DNA from 3 places in the Sporosarcina sp. P7 genome. Region 1 is predicted to be linked to each of the others. Evidence: riboswitches for the same ligand, from Rfam matches in the RefSeq annotation. Region 1 holds a riboswitch; each other region holds the start of a gene.
The links. A riboswitch is a leader RNA that binds a small molecule or an ion and turns the genes downstream of it on or off. The one in region 1 is predicted to bind S-adenosylmethionine.
Positions count from the first base shown of each region.

Region 2: linked by a shared signal. The riboswitch ahead of metA (homoserine O-acetyltransferase MetA) and the one ahead of CSV60_RS07425 (methionine biosynthesis PLP-dependent protein) in region 1 are both predicted to bind S-adenosylmethionine.
Region 3: linked by a shared signal. The riboswitch ahead of CSV60_RS11000 (methionine ABC transporter ATP-binding protein) and the one ahead of CSV60_RS07425 (methionine biosynthesis PLP-dependent protein) in region 1 are both predicted to bind S-adenosylmethionine.

Region 1 is NZ_PDZF01000006.1:16,633-18,900, forward strand. Features, by position in the region: gene CSV60_RS07410 (methylated-DNA--[protein]-cysteine S-methyltransferase) at 1-289, opposite strand, end outside; gene CSV60_RS07415 (DMT family transporter) at 306-620, opposite strand; gene CSV60_RS07420 (DMT family transporter) at 623-958, opposite strand; SAM riboswitch class I at 1,116-1,217, shown strand; gene CSV60_RS07425 (methionine biosynthesis PLP-dependent protein) at 1,298-2,268, shown strand, end outside.
Region 2 is NZ_PDZF01000008.1:67,659-69,926, reverse strand. Features, by position in the region: gene metA (homoserine O-acetyltransferase MetA) at 10-918, opposite strand; SAM riboswitch class I at 1,012-1,118, opposite strand; gene CSV60_RS09445 (AbrB/MazE/SpoVT family DNA-binding domain-containing protein) at 1,269-1,538, shown strand; gene CSV60_RS09440 (thioredoxin family protein) at 1,662-1,964, opposite strand.
Region 3 is NZ_PDZF01000010.1:85,499-87,766, forward strand. Features, by position in the region: gene gcvH (glycine cleavage system protein GcvH) at 1-316, shown strand, start outside; gene CSV60_RS10990 (toprim domain-containing protein) at 379-744, shown strand; gene CSV60_RS10995 (thioredoxin family protein) at 725-1,024, shown strand; SAM riboswitch class I at 1,074-1,179, shown strand; gene CSV60_RS11000 (methionine ABC transporter ATP-binding protein) at 1,403-2,268, shown strand, end outside.

The sequences.
Region 1 (2,268 bases):
GTATTCGTTGTAGTGCTTCCCATACTTGCAGTTGAAACGATGTTCCTTTTAAATCAAGTGGAATCGCTGAAAAATCTTTCGTTGTACCCGATAAGTACTCCTTCATCTTGCTTATATAGACTCCGAGCTCTGTTTCATCTTCTATTAAGTCAACTGTATCAAACCGGTACGACCAGTCCTTCATACGTTCTACACTATCTTCAGCTAGTCCGGCATAGCACAGTCCCTGTTTTGTAGCGGCTATTGTTACAGTCCATTCATTAAAATCAAAATTTGTCCAATAAATCAGTTACGCCACTCCCCTTTCATCCGAACAACTTCAAGCCTACAGCACCGAAAATGATGAGCGATAAAAAGAAGAGACGTTTGATGCTAGCAGATTCTTTGAATATCAAAATCCCCATTAATACGGCTCCTGCCGCTCCTAACCCTGTCCATACCGCATACGCTGTACTCATCTGTATTTCGCGCATAGCAAGAGACAGGAAAACAAAACCAAAACCAAAAATCCCCACAATGAGTAACAGTCTTTTAATTGAACGCTTCTGTAAATAATAATTAATACTCACCACACCGAAAATCTCACCGAGACTGGCAATCATTAAGTATACCCAAGCCACTGTCAGCCACCTCCTTCTGCATCGGCTTTTTCATCTGTTGTCAGCTTAATGCCGACTACCCCAATGACGATGAATCCGATGAAGGTCAGCGTAACCCACGTAAAACCTGCTTGAAAGAAGAATATATCCACTAAAAGGATTGCAGCGGCACCAGATCCGGTAAAAACAGCGTATACCGTGCCGGAAGGTAATCTTTCACATGCTTTTATAATGAAATAAAAACTCAATACAATCGCCATAACCGTTCCGGTCCATTGCATTACAGTTTCAGAATAACGAAGACCGACTACCCAGAAGATCTCTATAACAGCCGCCAATGCGACATAGCCCCAAGCCAAAATGAAAATCTCCTTTCCATTATGAATAGTATCTATCAGTATAACAAATCTTTTACTGAAACAAAAAAATCAATAACTGATGTTAAAAGGAAACTTGCATCTAGTATATCTGCATGATAGAATAAATTCGTCAACAGTTTTTCCTATATTATGAATATTCTTATCGAGAGAGACGGAGGGATAGGCCCAGCGATGTCTCAGCAACCAGCCACAGGCACGGTGCTAATTCCAAGGGTGACAACCACCTTGAAGATGAGAATACTGTATACACTTGTATGTTCGAGGGCCTATTCGAAAAGAAGAGGTTCTTTTTTATTTTGCCGGGGGGGATGAATATTCATGACAAACAACGGATTAGAAACTAGATTAGTACAACTTGGAAACCACAGTGATGAGAAAACCGGAGCAGTCAATACACCGATATACTTGTCTACAGCGTACCACCATGAAGGTCTAGGCAAGTCCACGGGATATGATTACACACGAACAAAAAACCCTACGCGTTCTATCCTAGAGGATGGAATTGCAAACCTAGAATCAGGTGACCAAGGATTTGCATGTAGTTCTGGAATGGCAGCCATTCAACTTATTTTATCTTTATTTAAAACAGGTTCGGAACTATTGGCGCCTGAAGACTTATATGGCGGTACCTATCGCCTGTTTAATCAATATGAAGAGACGTATAATATTAAGACGCGTTACTTATCGTTCGATGATGTTTCAGAAGTCGAGCAAGCGATTACTGATCGTACAAAAGCGATCTTCTTGGAAACGCCTACAAATCCATTAATGCAAAACATAGCCATCAGTACGTATGCGGAATTGGCTAAAAAACATGATTTATTGCTAATTGTCGACAATACGTTTTTAACACCTTATTTCCAGCGGCCAATTGAGGAAGGCGCAGATATTGTCATTCATAGCGCAACGAAATATATCGGTGGACATAATGATGTGCTTGCAGGTCTAGTCGTGGCAAAAGGTGAGGATTTATGCGAACGTCTATTTACCAATCATAATGCGATTGGAGCTACATTGTCTCCTCTTGATTCATGGCTTGTCGTACGCGGTCTAAAAACTTTGCATTTACGCATGAAACAGCATGATGCAAATGCGAAAATGATGGTCTCTTATTTAGAACAAGAACCTCTTATTGCCGACGTGCTCTACGCTGGAATCGGTGGTATGTTATCATTCCGAGTACAAAATAGTGAGTGGGTCGGGCCATTCCTTGAAAATATGAACTTAATTTCATTCGCCGAGAGTTTGGGCGGTGTGGAAAGCTTCATTACGTATCCGACTACACAGAC
Region 2 (2,268 bases), on a different contig from region 1:
CTAATTACTTTAATTCCAGTTATAAGGAGTTTTCTGGTAGACATAGTAATTGAGCCAATTGGAGAATAATAAATGCGTGTGGGAACGCCAAGTATTTATAGGTTCTTTGGATGGATCATCGTTCGGATAATAATTTACAGGCATATCAATGTCCGCACCTTTTTCTAAATCGCGGGCATATTCATCTCCTAATGTGTGTGCATCATACTCTAAATGTCCAGTTACCATAATATGTTTTGCATCATTTGAGATCACAATGAATGCACCAGCCTCTTCAGAAGCAGAAAGTAGAGTCAAATCGGGATGATTCTTTATCTCTTCTAATGAAACTCCGGTATGGCGTGAGTGTGGCGCTACATATACATCATTGAATCCACGTGCCAAGTTTACTGTCGGATCGGTAATATCATGTGAGAATACTCCAAAACATTTCTTTGGCAACTCGAACTTTTCAATTCCGTAGTGATGATAAAGAGCCGCTTGAGCACCCCAGCAAATATGGAGGACAGATGTAACATTCGTTTTTGTCCATTCCATGATTTCTTCCAACTCCCTCCAATAGACTACATCTTCAAATTGTAGAAGTTCGATTGGAGCACCCGTGATAATCATGCCATCAAAACGGCGATTTTTCACATGTTCAAAAGTGGTATAGAACGTTTCTAAATGATTCTGACTGACGTTTTTCGAAACATAGCTAGCTGTATTAAGAAATGTGACATTCACTTGTAAAGGTGTATTACCAAGTAATCGGAGCAATTGTAACTCCGTCTTCTCTTTTTCAGGCATCAAGTTCAAAATTAAAATATTGATTGGGCGGATATCCTGTGTTGTCGCACGTTCTTCATCCATTATAAAGATTTTTTCTTCTTTCAATAATTCTACTGCAGGTAAATGTTTTGGTATATTAATCGGCATTCTATTTCCCCCTTGACTTTCATTTATTACAATTTCTATACAAAAAAACCCTCATTTCTCTTAGATAAGAAAAGGAGGGTTGACCGTTCACCGTTCTTATCTCTCAAGACAACAATCTTGTTGGAGGTAGCACCTTCCTGTATGTACAGAGGTTGCTGAAGCTTCATCAGGCCAAATCCCTCAGCTTCTCTTGATAAGAAATATTTAATTACTGACTATTATAGCATTAATAAATTAATTGTATAGCAGAATTATCAAATTGTTCTGCGCATTTAAGTTTTGTAAATTGTAGATGATATGTTTTGGTGTATAATAGAAATTACCCACTACTTTTCTTCGAGGAGGAGCTTATGAAGTCTTTAGGTATTGTTCGTAAAGTGGATCATCTCGGTAGAATTGTTATTCCAAAAGAACTTCGAAATTCTTTGTCGATCGATAAGGGCGACCCGATTGAAATTTTCGTAGAATACGATAGAATCATTTTGAGAAAATATCAGATCAACAGGGCATGTTTTATCACGGGTGATGTGATGGATGAAAACAAACTATTGTCAAACGGAATATATATCAGTCCACAAGGCGCTAAAATCCTTATGGAACAACTAAAAGATTTCACGTAATACACGACATAAAAGCTTCTTGTAGCTAATTTTCTTATATAAAAAGGACCGAAAACAACTTCTGCAGTTGTCTTCAGTCCTTTTGTTTAATTGCCACATATCTTCCCGCTGGCAACCATTTCATTACGTTAAGCTATTAATAAACTCTTCGATCTCTTCCTTAGTTTTACGATTCTTACTGACAAAACGACCTGTCTCCGTTCCTTTGCTGAATGCTACGAAGCTAGGAATACCGAATATATCCAACTGACTGCATAAATCTATAAATTCATCACGATCAATTGTAACAAATTCATACTCTGCAAATTCTGTTTCCAATGTCGGCAAGAATGGTTCAATTACTCTGCAATCTGCAGTGAATAAGAAAATCACCTTTTCCTCTTGTTTAAGTTGCTCAAATTGCTCAAGAGATTCTAACTTTTTCAATTTCCAACACTCCTCTAAATGAATAGTATACGCACACTATAACACTTATACCTGCATTTCTTCCTTTCAGACGACTTATGCTATTTCCTTTCACTTGGTTAAATTCAAGATGTTTTTTTATAATTAACTCCCAAAACACGAACGTTCACAAATAATTCAATAATACCGTTCGCGTTTAACAGTTTTTCGTTTTTTCTGGAAAAGCAATTGACAATAGTTTTTGACGTGTTATGATTAATTCTAAATTAATAGTTGCTAAACAATTTTGACGAAGACATACCTTCCTGAAAAGAATTTTCCAGAG
Region 3 (2,268 bases), on a different contig from region 1:
ATACCGTATCGGCATCACACATTTCGCACAGTCTGAACTAGGGGATATCGTATTTGTTGAATTGCCACAGGTTGGCGATCAATTGAAATCGGACGAGCCTTTCGGAAGCGTTGAATCAGTGAAGACGGTTTCTGAATTGTACGCTCCATTAACTGGTAAGGTTGTAGAAGTGAACGAAAACCTCGAAGATAGCCCTGAATTGGTTAACGAATCTCCATATGAAGACGCATGGATGGTAGTAGTTGAAATCGATAACAAAGCTGAACTGGATGAGTTAATGACAGCTGAGCAGTACGAAGAAATGACAGCTGAATAATATTCCAAAAGAACAAGCGCTGGAACGTCTCAGCGCTTTTTTACACGCTAGGAGGAAACAGGATGGACCCGAAAGTTCTCATTGTAGAAGGCGGTTCGGATCGTAAGCGGCTAGTACCGATCCTTGCAGAGCCTGTAGAGATTCTTTGTACGAATGGCACGATTAGTGCGTATCACATTGAAGAACTGCTTGAACCGTACGAGCAGCAAGATCTGTTCGTCTTTATGGATGCGGACGCCTCCGGTGAGTCCATTCGTAAGCTGTTCAAACAACTGTATCCAGAAGCGAGACATTTATACACGGATCGTCTCTACCGTCAAGTGGAAACGACTCCCGTTAAGCTATTGGCAAGCATTTTAGCTGCTGCTAATTTTAAAGTACATTCCAAGTATTTGGCAGGTGGACCACATGAATCATTGGACAATTGAAGACTGGCAACGCACACAGGCGGCAGAGCAGGTAGCCGCTTTTTATTTATATACACCAATGTGTGGAACGTGTGCAGTCGCTTCAAAAATGCTGACGGTGATCGAGACAATGCGCCCGCAACTTCCAATTGGAAAGGCAGACTTGAATTATGTCCAGGAAATCGCAACTGAATATGAGGTGGAAAGTGTTCCTTGTTTACTCATTCAGCGCAAAGGACAGCCTGTAGAAAAGATTTACGCCTTTCAATCCGTCCCGTATCTACTAGAGAAGCTCAGTTGACAATCGAAATAAAAGTATGGTATAAGTAGTTAATCAATTGAATACGTAACTCTTATAAAGAGCGGTGGAGGGAAGTGCCCTATGAAGCCCGGCAACCGTCACATATGTGAAATGGTGCCAAATCACTCAATGCGTAATGCTTTGGTAGATGAGAGAAATGGTAACGTACATAACTACATACGTTCGGCCTTTCTGCTTATCTGCAGGAAGGCTTTTTTTAAACTAATGCGGAAAGCGCCGTGTAGGCTCGACAGGCGTTGGAGGACGTAACACAAAGGCGCTTTTTGGCTTTTTGGTACGTCTGAAACGTCTCGAGAGCCTAGTGCTTGTAGTATTCTAAAAAACAGATTTAAAAGACTTAATAAGGTGGTGCGGAAAATGATTCAACTAACAAACGTTCATAAAAAGTTCCAATTGAACCGTTCAGAAATTGCCGCGGTAGATGACGTGACACTGGCCATCAAAGAGGGAGAAATTTTCGGCGTCATCGGGTACAGTGGGGCAGGAAAAAGTACATTAATTCGACTATTGAACGGTCTTGAAACGCCTACGTCCGGCAGTATCATGATTCACGGACAAGAAATGACTTCATTACAAGGTGCTGGCCTTCGGAATGCACGTCAGAAAATTAGCATGATCTTCCAGCATTTTAACTTACTGTGGTCTAGAACAGTAGAAGAGAATATCATGTTTCCTCTCGAAATTGCTGGCGTAAAGAAATCGGCACGTAAGCAAAAAGTGAAGGAATTGATCGATCTCGTTGGATTGACAGGTCGAGAACAGGCGTATCCATCGCAATTATCAGGTGGTCAGAAGCAACGTGTCGGCATTGCGCGCGCGCTTGCGAATGATCCTGAAGTCCTACTCTGTGATGAAGCGACGTCCGCACTAGATCCAGAGACGACGAATGCGATTCTTGATTTACTAACAGATATTAATGAGCGTCTTGGACTAACGATTGTGTTGATTACGCATGAAATGCACGTCATCCGGAAGATCTGTCATCGCGTGGCGGTCATGGAAGCGGGGAAAGTCGTGGAAATGGGCAATGTACTAGATGTCTTCCAATCCCCACAAGCGGATATTACAAAGCGCTTTATTTCGCAAGTGACTGATAGTGCAGATACGGACGCAGCGATGGCACATTTACAGCAGGAATCGCCGCACGGCAAATTGATCAAGCTAGCTTTCATTGGCGACCGTACAGAGCAGCCGCTACTTGCTGAATTGATCCGTAAATTCCC